2 regions of the Labrys sedimenti genome follow, and region 1 is predicted to be linked to the other one. Evidence: riboswitches for the same ligand, from Rfam matches in the RefSeq annotation. Region 1 holds a riboswitch; the other holds the start of a gene.
The links. Region 1 has a riboswitch for thiamine pyrophosphate ahead of thiC (phosphomethylpyrimidine synthase ThiC). Riboswitches for the same ligand answer to the same signal wherever they lie in the genome.
Positions count from the first base shown of each region.

Region 2: linked by a shared signal. The riboswitch ahead of thiB (thiamine ABC transporter substrate binding subunit) and the one ahead of thiC (phosphomethylpyrimidine synthase ThiC) in region 1 are both predicted to bind thiamine pyrophosphate.

Region 1 is NZ_JAXOUF010000003.1:398,532-406,151, reverse strand. It holds gene U1R88_RS13490 (class I fructose-bisphosphate aldolase) at 1-336, shown strand, start outside; gene U1R88_RS13485 (FGGY-family carbohydrate kinase) at 333-1,829, shown strand; gene U1R88_RS13480 (GMC family oxidoreductase) at 1,826-3,442, shown strand; gene U1R88_RS13475 (hypothetical protein) at 3,537-3,842, shown strand; TPP riboswitch at 3,927-4,034, shown strand; gene thiC (phosphomethylpyrimidine synthase ThiC) at 4,137-5,978, shown strand; gene thiO (glycine oxidase ThiO) at 5,962-6,969, shown strand; gene thiS (sulfur carrier protein ThiS) at 6,966-7,163, shown strand; gene U1R88_RS13455 (thiazole synthase) at 7,255-7,620, shown strand, end outside.
Region 2 is NZ_JAXOUF010000002.1:1,002,089-1,009,708, reverse strand. It holds gene U1R88_RS11070 (thiamine ABC transporter ATP-binding protein) at 1-213, opposite strand, end outside; gene U1R88_RS11065 (ABC transporter permease subunit) at 197-1,753, opposite strand; gene thiB (thiamine ABC transporter substrate binding subunit) at 1,791-2,804, opposite strand; TPP riboswitch at 2,858-2,970, opposite strand; gene U1R88_RS11055 (VWA domain-containing protein) at 3,075-4,259, opposite strand; gene U1R88_RS11050 (DUF5682 family protein) at 4,279-6,582, opposite strand; gene U1R88_RS11045 (ATP-binding protein) at 6,592-7,620, opposite strand, start outside.

The DNA of each region.
Region 1 (7,620 bases):
GGCGACGCGGAAAAGATCGTGACGCTGGTGCGCCTTGCCCGCGAGCTCGGCGCCGATATCGTCAAGGCCGACCCGACCAGCGACCCCGCCGACTTCCATCGCGTGGTCGAGGCCGCCCGCTGCCCCGTGCTGGTGCGCGGCGGCGGCAAGGCGGACCTGCGCCAGGTCTTCGCCAATTCCCACGCTTTGATGCGCCAGGGCGCGCATGGCATGGTCTATGGCCGCAACATCTACCAGCACGACAATCCCGCCCGCGTGGTCAAGGCGCTGATGGCGATGATCCATCAGGGCGCCGACGACGGCGAGGCCTGGGCCATCTACGAGGCTGCAGCGTGAGCCACTATCTCCTCGGCATCGACGCCGGCAATACCGTGGTCAAGGCCGTCCTGTTCGATCTCGACGGACGGGTCCTGGTGCGGGCTGCGCTCGACGGCCAATCCCGCCAGCCCCGGCCCGGCTATGTCGAGCGCGACATCGCCGAACTCTGGGTCAATGCCGCCACGGTGATCCGGCGCTGCCTGGACGAGGCCGGCGTCGAAGGCGGGCAAGTCATCGGCATCGGCACGGCCGGCCACGGCAACGGCCTCTATGTGCTCGACCGGCACGACCAGCCGCTGATCGGCATCCAGTCGATCGACAACCGGGCGGCCGAGCTCGCTGCTGGGCTGCGCGCCTCGCCTGTCGCCGACGCCCTCTATCCGCTCTGCCTGCAGCGGCCCTGGCCGGCCCAGACGGCAACGCTGCTGCTCTGGCTCAAGCAGAACCGGCCCGACCTCTATGCCCGGGCCGGCACCGCCTTCCTGTGCAAGGACGCGATGACGTTGCTGCTCACCGGCAGGCGCGTCTCCGATTTTTCGGACATGAGCGGCGCGGGCCTGCTGCGCCTGCCAGAGCGGCGCTACGACGAAGCCCTGCTCGCGGCCTATGGGCTTACGGATGCCATGGGGCTGCTGCCTGAACTCGTCGAGTCCGAGGCTTCGGCCGGCGGCGTCACCGCCAGCGCCGCGGCGGCCACCGGGCTCGCCGAAGGAACGCCTGTCGCCGCCGGCTTCTTCGACATCATCGCCTCGATGATCGGCTCCGGTGTCAACACGCCCGGCGAGGCGGCCATCGTGGCGGGCACCTGGAGCATCAACCAGGTGGTGCGCGAAACGCCGCTGGCCGATGAGAGCGTGTTCCACGCCTCGACCTGGCGCTGGGATCGCTATGTCGCCGTCGAATCCAGCGCCACCTCGGCGGTCAATCTCGAATGGTTCGTGCGCGAATTCGGCGGCGGGCATGGCCCCGCCGCGTTCGAGGCCTGCAATGAGCTGGTGGCTTCGGTCGCGCCCCATCCGGAATTGCCGCTGTTCCTGCCCTTCCTGTTCGGCGCCTCCACCCATCCCGACGCGCGCGGCGCCTTCATCGGCCTCGCCGGCTGGCACGGCAAGGCGGAGATGCTGCATGCGCTCTATGAGGGCGTGGTCTTCGAACATCGCCGTCATATCGAGCGCCTGCGCCGCGCCGGCGCCGAGATCACGCGTGCCGCGCTGTCCGGCGGCGGCTCGCGCAGCCCGGTCTGGTGCCAGATGTTCGCCGATATCCTCGATCTGCCCGTCACCGTGGCCGAGTGCCAGGAGACCGGTGCGCTGGGCGCGGCGATCGCGGCGGGCGTCGCGGCCGGCTCCTTTGCAACGCTCGATGACGGCATCGCCGCCATGGTGCGCCAGGCCGCGCAATACCAGCCCCGTACCCAGGACAGGGGCCTCCTGGAGGCGCGCTATCGCCTCTATTGCGGCCTCGCGGATGCTATGCCCGATCACTGGAAACGCTACCGCGAGGGTGCATGAGCGAACGTATCGATCTCGGTGCCTACGACTATGTCGTCGTTGGCGCCGGCTCCGGCGGCTGCGTACTGGCCAACCGGCTCTCCGCCGATCCCAACGCCAGGGTGCTGCTGCTCGAAGCCGGCGGCTCGGACCGCTATCACTGGATCCACATTCCGGTCGGCTATCTCTATTGCATGGGCAATCCGCGCACCGACTGGGGCTACCGGACCGTGGCCGAGCCGGGCCTGAACGGGCGCTCGCTCGCTTATCCGCGCGGCCGGGTAATGGGGGGCTGCTCCTCCATCAACGGCATGATCTATATGCGCGGCCAGGCCGCCGACTATGACCAATGGCAGCAGCTCGGCAATACAGGCTGGGGCTGGGACGACGTGCTGCCGCTGTTCCGGCGCTCGGAAAACCACCATGCCGGAAGCACGCCCCTCCATGGCGCGAATGGCGAACTGCGTGTCGAGCGCCAGCGCCTGTCCTGGCCCATTCTGGACTCGGTGCGCGAGGCGGCCGAGGAACTCGGCGTGCCCCAGATCGACGACTTCAATGCCGGCGACAACACCGGTTCGGCCTATTTCGAGGTCAACCAGAAGGCCGGCTTTCGCTTCAACGCCGTCAGGGCCTTCATAAATCCCATCAAGCAGCGCAAGAACCTCACCATTCTCACGGGGGCGATGGCCGAGCGGATCCGCGTTGCCGGCGGACGCACCGAAGGCCTCGAATTGAGCCTGGACGGCAAGCCGGCCCGAGTCTCGGTCAAGCGCGAGCTGGTGCTGACGGCCGGCGCCATCGGCACGCCTCAGCTCCTGCAGCTGTCCGGCATCGGGCCGGCAGCGCTCCTGGCCAGGCACGGCATCCCGCTCGTGCTCGACGCGTCGGGGGTCGGCGAGAACCTGCAGGACCATCTGCAGATCCGCACCATCTTCAAGATCAGCGGCGCGCGCACCCTCAACGAGTGGCAGGCCTCGCTGCTGGGCAAGGCTGAGATCGCCCTCACCTATGCGCTCAAGCGTTCGGGACCGATGGCGATGGCGCCGAGCCAGCTCGGCATCTTCATGAAATCGGATCCGCGCTTTGCCGACGCCAATATCGAGTTCCACGTCCAGCCCCTGTCGCTCGACGCTTTCGGCTCGCCGCTGCATCCCTTCCCGGCCATCACCGTCTCCGTCTGCAATCTCCGGCCGGAAGCGCGCGGCCATGTCCGCATCGTCTCGCCGGATGTCCGGACCCATCCGGAAATCGCGCCGAACTACCTCTCCACGGAAGGCGACCGTGTGGTCGCGGCCGATTCGATCCGCGCGGCCCGCCGCCTGATGGCGACCCAACGCATGCAGGCCTTCAGGCCGGAAGAACTGAAGCCAGGGCCAGCGATCCAGTCGGCGGATGATCTGGCAAAGGCCGCCGGCGACATCGCCACAACCATCTTCCACCCTGTCGGCACGGCCCGGATGGGCACCGACGCGGCGGCGGTGGTCGACCCTCAGCTGCGCCTGCGCGGTATTTCAGGCCTGCGCATCGCCGATGCCTCTGTCATGCCGACCATCGTCTCCGGCAACACCCATGCGCCCGTGGTGATGATCGCCGAGAAGGCCTCCGACATGATCGCTGCGGCCTGGCGGGGGTGAGAAGCGACAATGACCTGCCACTAGAACCGACCAGCTTGACAGCGGCATGGGCACACCGTCTTGATTGCGGTATCCGATATCCAATGGTGCTGCCATGTGGGCGATGTTCAAAGGTCTGCTGTCAGGCTCGAAGAGTTTAAATACCCTCCTTGGGTCGGTAGTCTTCAGTACGCCGCAGGAGCATGGCAATTACGCACATTCATTCCTGGAATGGCGCGTCAAGAAAACGCTGGATGACAGGTCGCTGGTCATTGGCCTCTCCATGAAGCCGGACGGATATGCTGGCGCCGAAGGGTCGCCAACCAATTACATGAATTTCGATCTCGACACGGCCATTCGACTTCGCGACCACCTCGATCGCTGCATCGAATTCGTGCGTGAGCAGGGCAAGCGCCCGTAGCACAGAAGCCACAGCCTCTCTCCTTCCAAGACAATGCGACAATCCTTCCCTCTGGACGCAGGCCGATTCCGGGTCTAACCTTGGAATCGTTCCGAGGGGTGTCCTGCGCAAGCAGGGCTGAGATGGCCTAGAGCCGAACCCTTCGAACCTGATCCGGGTCATGCCGGCGAAGGGACGGGAACAGGGCTTTGGCTGTATTCTTTGGCTTGAAGCCCCCGAAGCTGGCTGCGATGCCGGTTCGGCCCAGACAATCGTCGCCCCGGATCTCCATGACTCGCAATGAGGAGGAGATCCATGAACGTCCAAACCCCAAAGACCAAAATCGCCGCGCCGCAAAGCGTGACCACCGGTCCGATCGCCGGCTCCCGCAAGGTCTATGCGGCTCCCGCTTCGCACCCTGCGATGCGGGTGCCCTTCCGCGAGATCGCGCTGAGCGACGCCTCGCTCGCCCCTATCCGCGTCTACGATCCCTCCGGCCCCTATACCGAGGATGGCGCCAGCATCGATCTGAAGCAGGGCCTGCCGACCCTGCGCGAGGACTGGATCGCCGCACGCCGCTTCGGCGCGATCGAAGGCCGGATCGTCAAGCCGGAGGACAACGGCAATGTCTCCGCCGACAGGTTGGTGGCGCCGTGCCCGGCGACACGCAAGCTGCGCCGCGGCGCCGACGGCCAACTCGTCACACAATATGAATTCGCCAGGGCCGGCATCGTCACCGAAGAGATGGTCTACGCCGCCTTCCGCGAGAATCTCGCCCGTGAGAAAGCCCTCGAAGGCGCAGCCGAGCGCCGGGCCGACGGTGAGGATTTCGGCGCGGCCATTCCTGAATTCGTCACGCCGGAATTCGTGCGCGACGAGATCGCCCTGGGCCGGGCCATCCTGCCCGCCAACATCAACCATCTCGAGCTCGAGCCGATGGTGATTGGCCGCAACTTCCTGGTGAAGGTCAACGCCAATATCGGCAATTCCGCCGTCACATCGGGTGCGGCCGAGGAGGTGGAGAAGCTGGTCTGGGCCACGCGCTGGGGCGCCGACACAGTGATGGACCTCTCCACCGGGCGCAACATCCACAACATCCGCTCCTGGATCCTGCGCAATTCGCCGGTGCCGATCGGCACGGTGCCGATCTACCAGGCGCTGGAGAAGGTCGACGGCGACCCGCTCAAGCTCGACTGGGAGGTGTTCAAGGACACGCTGATCGAGCAGGCCGAGCAGGGCGTTGACTATTTCACCATCCATGCCGGCGTTCGCCTCGCCCATGTGCCGCTCACCGCCAGCCGCGTCACCGGCATCGTCTCGCGCGGCGGCTCGATCATGGCGCGCTGGTGCCTGGCCGGCCATCGCGAGAGCTTCCTCTATGAGCATTTCGGCGACATCTGCGACATCATGCGCCGCTATGACGTCTCCTTCTCGCTCGGCGACGGCCTGCGCCCCGGCTCGATCGCCGATGCCAACGACGCCGCGCAGTTCGCCGAGCTGGAGACGCTGGGCGAACTGACCAAGATCGCGTGGGATCGGGGCTGCCAGGTGATGATCGAGGGTCCTGGTCATGTGCCCATGCACAAGATCAAGCAGAATATGGACAAGCAGCTCGCCGCCTGCGGCGAAGCACCCTTCTACACGCTCGGGCCGCTGACGACCGACATCGCGCCGGGCTACGACCACATCACCTCCGGCATCGGTGCGGCAATGATCGGCTGGTTCGGCACGGCCATGCTCTGCTACGTCACGCCGAAGGAGCATCTCGGTCTGCCCAACCGCGACGACGTCAAGACCGGCGTGATCACCTATCGCATCGCCGCCCATGCCGCCGATCTCGCCAAGGGCCATCCGGCCGCCAAGATTCGTGACGACGCCCTGTCGCAGGCACGCTTCGACTTCCGCTGGGAGGACCAGTTCAACCTCTCCCTCGATCCGGATACCGCGCGCGCTTATCACGACGAGACGCTGCCCAAGGACGTGCACAAGGTCGCGCATTTCTGCTCGATGTGCGGGCCGAAATTCTGCTCGATGAAGATCACACAGGATCTGCGTGACGAGGTCCGGGCGATGGAGGAAGCCGCGCGGCAGGGCATGGCGGAGAAATCGCGCGAATTCCTCGAACAGGGCGGGGCCCTCTATGTCCCGGCCGAATGACGTCAAGCGCGTCACCGTGGTGGGGGCCGGCGTCGCCGGCCTCGTCACGGCGATGGAATGCGCTTCCCGTGGCGCCGACGTCGAGATCCTGGAGCGTAGCGAAGTCCTGGGTGCCCAGGCCTGTTCCTGGCTGGCGGGCGGCATGCTGGCGCCCTGGTGCGAGCGTGAAAGCGCCGAGATCGAGGTCGAGCGGCGCGGCGAACTCGCGCTCACCTGGTGGCCGCGCCATGTGCAGGAAACCGTGCAGCGCGGCACATTGGTGGTCGCACCGGCTCGCGACGGCAGCGAGATCGCCCGTTTCGCCCGTCGCACCCAGGCGCATGTCCCGGTGGACGGGCCTGGAATCGCAACGCTCGAGCCGGACCTTGCGGGCCGCTTCCCGCAGGGCCTGTTCTTCCCGCGCGAGGCCCATCTCGACCCGAGACGGGCGCTGCAGGTGCTCGCGGGACGCCTCGCACAACTCGGCGTGAAAATCCGCTTCGGAACCGAGGCCGAGCCGCACGCCGTCGATACGGACGCCGTGATCGACTGCCGCGGCTTTGCCGCACGCAGCGAGCTGCCGGATCTGCGCGGTGTCCGGGGCGAGGCCATCCTGGTTCACGCCCCGAGCATCACCCTGTCCCGGCCCGTGCGTTTCCTGCACCCACGCTTTCCGCTCTATATCGTGCCGCGCGCCGACCATCGCTTCATGATCGGCGCCACTATGATCGAGAGCGAGCATGACGGGCCGCCGACCTTGCGCTCGACCATGGAGCTGATGGCGGCGGCGTTCAGCCTGCATCCGGCCTTCGGGGAGGCCGAGATCCTCGAACTCGAAGCCGGGCTGCGCCCCGCCTTTCCCGACAATCTGCCGCGCCTCACCGTGGTCGGGCGCGTCATCTCGCTCAACGGCCTGTTCCGCCACGGCTTCCTGCTCTCGCCGGCCCTGGCCCAGGAAGCAGCCGACCGGATCCTGCCCGTGCGGACAGCCCAGCAAGGAGTTTACGCATGACCCTCATCATCAACGGCGAGCGCCAGCAAACCGAGGCCGCCACCCTGGCACACCTGCTCGAAGCGCTCGAACTCGGCGACAGCGTGGTGGCCACCGCGATCAACGGGCGTTTCGTGCGGGCCGTCGATCGCGACCGGACGGCTCTCAAGGACGGCGATGCCGTCGAGATTCTCGCCCCCCGGCAGGGGGGATGACGGAGCGCGGGCGTCTCGCTCGCATCTTCCTATCCGCACATACGGCGCTTCCAAGAGCGGACGAGACGTCCGCGCACCCGGAAATGACACCATGACCGACACCCTCACCTTCTACGACACCCCCTTCACCTCCCGCCTGCTGCTCGGCACGGCGCAATATCCCTCGCCGGCCATCCTTGCCGAGGCCGTGCGCACGTCCGCTGCAGGCATCGTCACCGTCTCGCTGCGGCGGGAATCCGGCAATGACCGCAGCGGCCAGAGCTTCTGGAACCTGATCCGCGAACTCGGCGTCAAGGTGCTGCCCAACACCGCAGGCTGCCACAGCGTGAAGGAGGCGGTGACGACGGCGCAGATGGCGCGCGAAGTCTTCGGCACGCCCTGGATCAAGCTGGAAGTGATCGGCGAGGCCGATACGCTGCAGCCCGATGTCTTCGGCTTGGTGGAAGCGGCTCGCATC
Region 2 (7,620 bases), on a different contig from region 1:
CCTGTCGGCCGGTTTCAGCGGCAGGAGATCGATCCCGTCGAAGCTGAGCCTGCCGCTCTCCGGCTTTTCGAAACCGGCAATGGCATGCAGCAAAGTAGATTTACCGCCGCCGGAGGGGCCGACCATGGCCGCCAGCGCACCGCGCGGAACGGCGAGGCCGTAGCGTCCGGTCCAGTCGTCTATGGTGATGGTGAGATTATCCACGACGAGCATGCCGGCCTCCAAACCGCCCAGCCACCAGGAACAGCACGAGCACCAGACCGGCAAGCAGCGCAGCGATACCATCCGCCTCGGCGACACGATAGGAGCCGAGCTTGGCATAGAGCAAGGCCGGCAGTGTCACCAGGCTCTGCGAGCCGAACAGGGCCACCACTCCGAGATCGCCGAGCGAAAGCGCCATGGCGAGGGCGAAACCCGCCGTGGCCGAAGGAGCCAGCAAGGGCCACTCGACCAGACGCAACCGCGCCCAGCCGGTCAGGCCGAGATTGTCGGCCAGTCGGCCATACCGCTCCTCAGCCAGAGCCATGGGCGGATCGACGAGCCGGTGCACGAAAGGCAGTGCCATCATGGCGTTGACCAGGATGAGAGCCGGCATCGCCACGAAATCGGTCACGCCCAGCGCCCGGGCGATCACGTAGAGGCCCGCGGCGAAGGCCAATGGCGGAGCGGCCAGGGTGAGCAAAGGGGCTGCAGCCATCAGCCGGGCAAGGCGCGGCCAGCCCTGCCCTGCCAGCGACAAGCGCGAACGCGACAGCAGGAGGGCGGCGGCCAGCGCCAGCAAGGCGGCCGCCAATGCAACCACCAGACTGGTCGCGAGCGCCCGGGGCACCTGTGGATCGACGCCAGCCGCCAGTGTGCGGCCGGCATGAATGACCGCGAGCAAGGGTGGCAGCAGGAGAAGCAGGGCAAGGCCGATGACCAGCGCGTCCACCAGGCGCAACCAGCCAGTTTCCCGATCGGGCCTCTCCAGCCTGCGTCCCACGCTCGCTGCCTCCGGTGGGCGCACCAGCAAGGGCGCGGCGAGCGTCACCAGCAACGCCATGGCGGCGATCTGCAACAGGGCCAGCACTGCGGCCCTGGCGAAGTCGGCATCGGAATGGATGGCCTGGTAGATCGCGACCTCGAATGTGGCGCTGCCCGGCCCGCCTCCGAGCGTAAGGGGGATGGCGAAGGACGTCGCACAGGCGATGAAGATCAGGAGCCCCAGCGCCGGCAGATCTCGCTTCAGCACCGGCCAATCGATGCGGCGAAAGATCGTGGTAGGGGGCATGCCGAATGAGGTTGCCAGCCGCCAATGCTCTCCCGGCACGGTCTCCAGCGCCGCGAGGAACACTCGGCTGGCAAAGGCGCCGTTGAAGAAGACATGTACCAGCAGGATGCCGGTCAGCCCATAGAGCGAGATGGCCGGCAGGCCGATGGCGCCCAGCACGGTGTTGGCAATGCCCGCCCGGCCATAGATGCCGGCAAAGGCGAACACGGCCACGATCGAGGGCAGCGCCGCCGCGACCCCGAACAGGGCCAGCAGCAGCCGGCGTCCCGGAAATTGCCGCCGCGCCAGCGCCAGGGCGACGCACGCCCCGAACGAGAGCGACAGCAAGGTGGACAGCAGCGCCTGATAGACGGTGAACCCGGCAATCGAGACGAGATAGCCGACATTGCCCTGCCAGGCGTCGCCGCCGGCCGCGAGAAACAGGCTGGCGAGCGCGGTGAGCACGAGTGCGGCGAGGCCGCCGAGGAGAATCAGGCCGGGCATCGAGGATGAGGCAGCAAGCGCCTTCTCACATCCCTGCTCACTTCGCCATGGCGGCCAGCCATTCGTCGATCCAGGCCTTGCGGTTCTCGGCGAGCTTGGCCGGATCCGCCATCAGGGCCTTGGCCGGAACGGCAACGGCCTTGAAGCTCTCCGGCAGGCCGGCAGCCGGCGTCCTCGCCGGATACATCCAGTTGGTCTCGGGCAGGACGGCCTGGGCCTCATCGGATATGAGGAAGGTGAGGAATTGCCGCCCGAGATCCTGCTGCTTGGAGGTCTGGATCAATCCGGCGACCTCGACCTGGGTCTGGTGCCCCTCAGGAAACATCGCGGCCTTGTAGTTGGTCTTCTTCTCGGCACCGATGTGATAGGCGGGCGAGGTCGAATAGGAGAGCACCATGTCGGCCTCGCCCTTCAGGAAGAGGCCATAGGCTTCCGACCAGCCCGAGGTGACCGTGACGATGCGAGGCTTCAGCGATTTCCAGGCATCGGAAGCCTTGTCGCCATAGACGGCCTTCATCCAGGCGAGCAGGCCGAGGCCCGGCGTCGAGGTGCGCGGATCCTCGATCACCAGCTTGGGGCCGTTCTTGTCGTCGACCAGATCCTTCAGGCTGGCCGGCGGGTTCTTGAGCTTGTCGCTGTCATAGACGAAGGCGAAATAGCCCCAGTCATAGGGAATGAAAGTCTTGTTGGTCCAAGGCTCGGGCAGAGAGAGCTTCTCGGCTGCCACGCCATGCGGCGCGAACAGGCCGGACTTTTCCGCCTCTCCCATCAGATTGTCGTCGAGCCCGACGACGACGTCGGCCTTGGTCGAGGCCCCTTCGAGCTTGAGCTTGGCAAAGAGGGCGCCACCATCATCCGCAGTGACATAGGTCAGCTTGCAGTTGCACTTGGCCTCGAAGGCGGTCTGCAGCGGCTTGCCGGGTCCATATTCGCCGGAGAAGCTCTCATAGGTGTAGACGGTAAGCACCGGCTTGTCCTGCGCCGAGGCCGTCGTGGCGACGGTGGCCAGTGCAAGAGCGGCGAGCAATTTCCTCAGCATAGCGTCCTCCATGTCGAAAACGGTTCGATACGGATGACGGCGGTGAAGAAAATCGAGGTGAAGCTGAAAGCTTCGAAGCTCATCCCTCCGCCGGCACAACCCGGATCAGGTTCGATGGGTTAGACGTCGCTTGCGGCCGTCGTCTTCTCAGCCCTTGCGGGCACCCCATGAGACGATTCCCGTGTTAGCGTTTTCCCGGGACGAGGGAAAGCCTGTTTTGCGGGAGCCGGCTGCTCCCAAAGAGCGCACGCTAAAGATGTGCCGATCCGACCGGTGGTTCCCTCAGGCCCGGACCGTCGCGATGTCCTGCCCGGCTGCCCATTCCTGCAGGTCGGAGCGCTTGAGCGCATGCGCCATCATGTCCGGGAACTGGTCGGGCGTGCAGGCGAAGACCGGGCAGCCCAGCGCCGCGAATTTCTGGGCATGATTGGCATCGAAGCCCGGCCGTCCATCATCGGACAAGGCAAGCAGCACAATGAGATTGACGCCACTGGCCACCAGTGCCGCGGCCCGCCCGAGCATCTCCGCGGCATTGCCGCCTTCGTAGAGATCGGTGATCAGCACGAGATGAGTCTTGGCCGGTTGGGAGACCAGGCCCTGGCAATAGGCCAGCGCCGCATTGATGTCCGTACCGCCGCCGAGTTGCACGCCGAACAGCACCTCGACAGGGTCGGCGAGTTCCTCTGACAGATCGATGATCTGGGTATCGAAACAGACGAGCTTGGTCTCGATCACCGGCAGCGAGGCCATCACCGCCGCAAAGATCGAGGAGTAGACCACGGACGTCGCCATCGAGCCCGACTGGTCCACGCAGAGGATGACCTGATCGAGCTCGGCCTTCGTCCGCGTCTGCCGGGCATGGCCGACCAGCCTTTCGGGCACCACGGTCCGGTACTGCTCCTGCCAATGGCGCAGATTGGCCGTGATGGTGCGCGGCCAGTCGATGTCGTTGTAACGCGGCCGGCTGGTGCGCCTGCCGCGCAACACCGCGCCTCGGATGGTTTCGGCCGTGGCCTGGGCAAGACGCTTCATCAATTCGTCGACCACCTTCTTCACCACCATGCGGGCGGTGTCCTTGGTTTTGTCCGGCATGGCCGAGCGCAGGCTGATGAGATCTGCGATCAGATGAACGTCCGCCTCGAGCGTGGCGAGAAACTCCGGTTCCAGCATCATCGCCTTGAGGTTGAGGCGCTCGAAGGCGTCGCGCTGGATCACCTGCACCACGGGCGTGGGAAAGAACTCCCGGATATCGCCGAGCCAGCGCGCCACGCGCGGCGCCGAGCCGCCCAGGCCGCCGCGCCGGCCTGGAGTTCCCTTGCCGCCCTCGCCATCGCCATAAAGCGCCGAAAGCGCGCGATCCATGCGGACATCGTCCGGCGAGAGATCGGTATCGTCGTCCCCGCCCAGAGCCAGGCGCCAACGCCGGCGCCGTTCGCCCGGGGAGCCTGCAGTCCCCGCCGCTTCCATGCCGATGTCGTCGTTTGTCTCATCGATCATACGCGTCGAGCCCCAGAATCGTGGTGAGCAGCGGCAAGGCGGCGGCAAAACCCGGAGCGGCGAGATCGTCGCCGGAGTGTTTCGGCAGTGCCTGCCGTCCGGAAGTCGCTTTCGCCACCTCCGCCATCAGGCGCCGGCGCTCGCTAATGCCGAATCCGGAAAAGGCCCGGCGCAGCATCGGCAGCACTTCGGTGAAGTCGGTGGGCTCCTGCTCGTTGAGCCAGCCGTCGACGAGTGCGAACAAGGCCGGATCCTGCAGGATGACCTCCGCGCTGTTGCCGAGAAAGCCTTCCAGCCATTGCCCGGCCGCCTTGGGCGCATTGCCCGGCGACAACGCCCACGAGAAAGCAACCGCAGCCTCGCCCTCTCCCAGCGCGGATCGATCGTAAAGCCGCCTCAGGCCAAGGCCTGCGATAAGGGGTGTAACGGATGCGTCACCGCTGAGATGGCGCAGGCGCTGCAGCCATTCATGGCTGAGATGGGAGTCATCCAGCAGATTGAGGGCGTCGTCGAACTCCACCATCGCCTTGCGCATAGCCGCCGCGGCATCGTCATCGAGGTTGGCCGCCGCCAGTCCCAGGCCGGCATTGACCTCGACGGCCATCGCCTTGGCGAGCGAAGCGAGCGCCTCGGTCGGCATCTTGCGGGCCGTGCCATAACGCAGAACGGAGACCAGAGGCGGCACGGCCTGCATCAGGCTGACCACATCGGCCGCATCCACCGCCGCCGCCTGCAGCAAGCCGATGCAACGCTCGGCTGCCTGGGGCAGATCGGACATCAGGCACAATCGCACCAGATCGGCAAGCAGCCGAACATCCCTTGTCATGGAGGCACGCGCCACGGCCGCCCCGCCGGCAGCCTGCTCGACGGTCACGCCGTGGATCAGCGCCTCGGCAAGCTTCACCGACAGCTCCGGGGTCCAGGCCAGCACCCAGATTTCCCGGAAGGTACCGCGCCCGCTGCCGCTGCCACTGAGCCGCCCCCAGGTGACGCCAAGGAGATCGAGACGATGCAGCAGGGTCGACTTGGCAAGGCCGGCCTCGCTGCGCAGATCAAGCGAAACCTCCTGCGCCACGGCTTCGGGCTTCAGGCGAAGGCGTTTCTGCCAGAGGGCGAGATCGGCGGCGAGCGGCATTTGCGGCACGTTCTCGTCGAGCTCGCCGACAGCTTCGCCAATGATCAGGCGCCTTTCCACCACGCGGAACGGCACCTCGTCGCCGTGGCAAAGCGCGGCCAGCGTAGCGTCTCGCATTTCCGCAAGGCCCGGCACGGCAAGATCGCGCAAGGCCGCAAGCCCGGTGGCCAGGCGCGAAGCCTCGATCACCGAAGCAGTGGAGGCGCCGAGGCCCTCCTCGCGCAGCAAAGTGGCGACGCGGGTCTGCCAGGTCGAGGCGAACACATCCGGCTCCATGGCGGCTGGCTGGTCCTCGTAGAGGCTCCACAAATGCCCATACCAGCCCGGCGAGGAGACGCCGGCGCCATAACCCGAGGCGGCAGCCAGGCGGGTCTCCGTCCAGGGAACCCAGGTCACCTCGACCTTTGTTTTCGGCAGGTCCTTCAGCAGCGCCTTGTCGTCGGCGATCGCGACCTTGCGGGTCAAAGCCGGCACATGCCAGGCGCCGCAGACCACCGCGACGGGTCCTTCGGTCTCCTTGAGAGCATCACGGATGCGAAGGCGCATATGGGCTTCGCGTCGGGCCTCGCGCAGGGTCGCTGGCGAGCGGGCGGGATCCTCGGGAAAGCCGGCACGCAGCGCCGTCATGGCCTCCGCGATGACGGCGAAGACCTCCCTGGCCGCTCCGCGGCTTTCGACCAGCGCATTCCAGAAGGCCTCGCCATCGGCATGGCCTGAAATCTCGGCGAGACGGTCGAGCGGATCACCCTGAAACAGGCCTTCCTGGAGCAAGCCGTCCTCGGTTGCCTCCGCCTCGCCATCGCCAGCCGTTTCCGGTGGCTCCGGCTGCATGCGCGCGGCAAGGGAGGCGCCGATCGGCAGATCGATGAAGCGCACAGGCCGGTCGTGGCGTCCAGCCCAGCGCATGGCCTGCCATTCCGGCGAGAAGGATGCGAAGGGAAAGAAACTCGACTGTGCCGGATCCTCGGCCGCATAGGCGAGCAGCGCCACGGGCGGTTTCATGCCGGGAAGGCTGGCATAGGTGATGAGACCGTCCGCCTCCGGCGGCCCCTCGATCAGCACGACGGCGGGCTGCAGAGCCTCGAGTGCTACCAGCAGGCTGGCGGTCGAGCCCGGGCCGTGATGGCGAATACCGAAGAGATGGACGCGCTCGTCCATGGCCGACACCTACAGCACGTCGCGGATGGCGACGTAGAGATCCGACCAGCCTTCCCGCGTGCGCACGACGTTTTCGAGATATTCCTGCAGCGCAACGGTATCCTGCACCGGGTCCTTCACCACCGCCCCCACGATATTGGCCGCCATGGCGTTGGCGTCGATGATGCCATTGCCGAAATGGCCGGCTTCGGCCCAGGCGCTGACGCCCACCGAGATCGCTTCCGCCGTCGACAGCGAACCGGTCACCGTCTTGAGCTTCATCTTGCCGTTCAGGGTCTGGCCATCACGCAATTCGCGGAAGAGGGTGACGATGCGGGCGATTTCCTTGTCGGCCGGCTCGATCGGCGGCAAGGCCAGGCTGGTTCCGATGTCGCGCACGCGCTTGACCACGATCCCCGCCTCCTCGTCGAGCGAGGTCGGCAGCGGTAGCACCACCACGTTGAAGCGCCGCTTGAGCGCCGAGGACAATTCGTTGACACCCTTGTCGCGATTATTGGCGGTCGCGATGACGTTGAAGCCGCGCTGCGCGTCGACAGCCGTGTCGAGTTCGGGAATCGGCAGGGTCTTTTCCGACAGCACGGTGATCAGCGTGTCCTGGACGTCGGAACCCATGCGGGTGAGCTCCTCCAGCCGCACGATGGTACCCTCCTCCATGGCGCGCATCAGAGGAGTCGGCACCAATGCATCCCGGGACGGTCCCTTGGCCAGGAGTTGGGCGTAGTTCCAGCCATAGCGGACCTGGTTCTCGTCCGTGCCGGCCGTGCACTGGATCAGGCGTTTCGACGAGCCCGAGATCGCCGCGGCAAGGTGTTCGGACACCCAGGATTTAGCCGTACCGGGCACGCCGAGCAGCAGCAAGGCCCGGTCGGTAGCCAGCGTGGCAACGGCCGTTTCGATCAGCCGGCGATTGCCGACATATTTGGGTTGGATCGGCGTGCCGTCGGCGGCGGCGCCGCCGAGCAGATAAGTCACGACGGCCTGCGGGGACATCTTCCAATTGGCCGGCCTGGCGCGCTCGTCACCCTTGGCGAGAGCCGC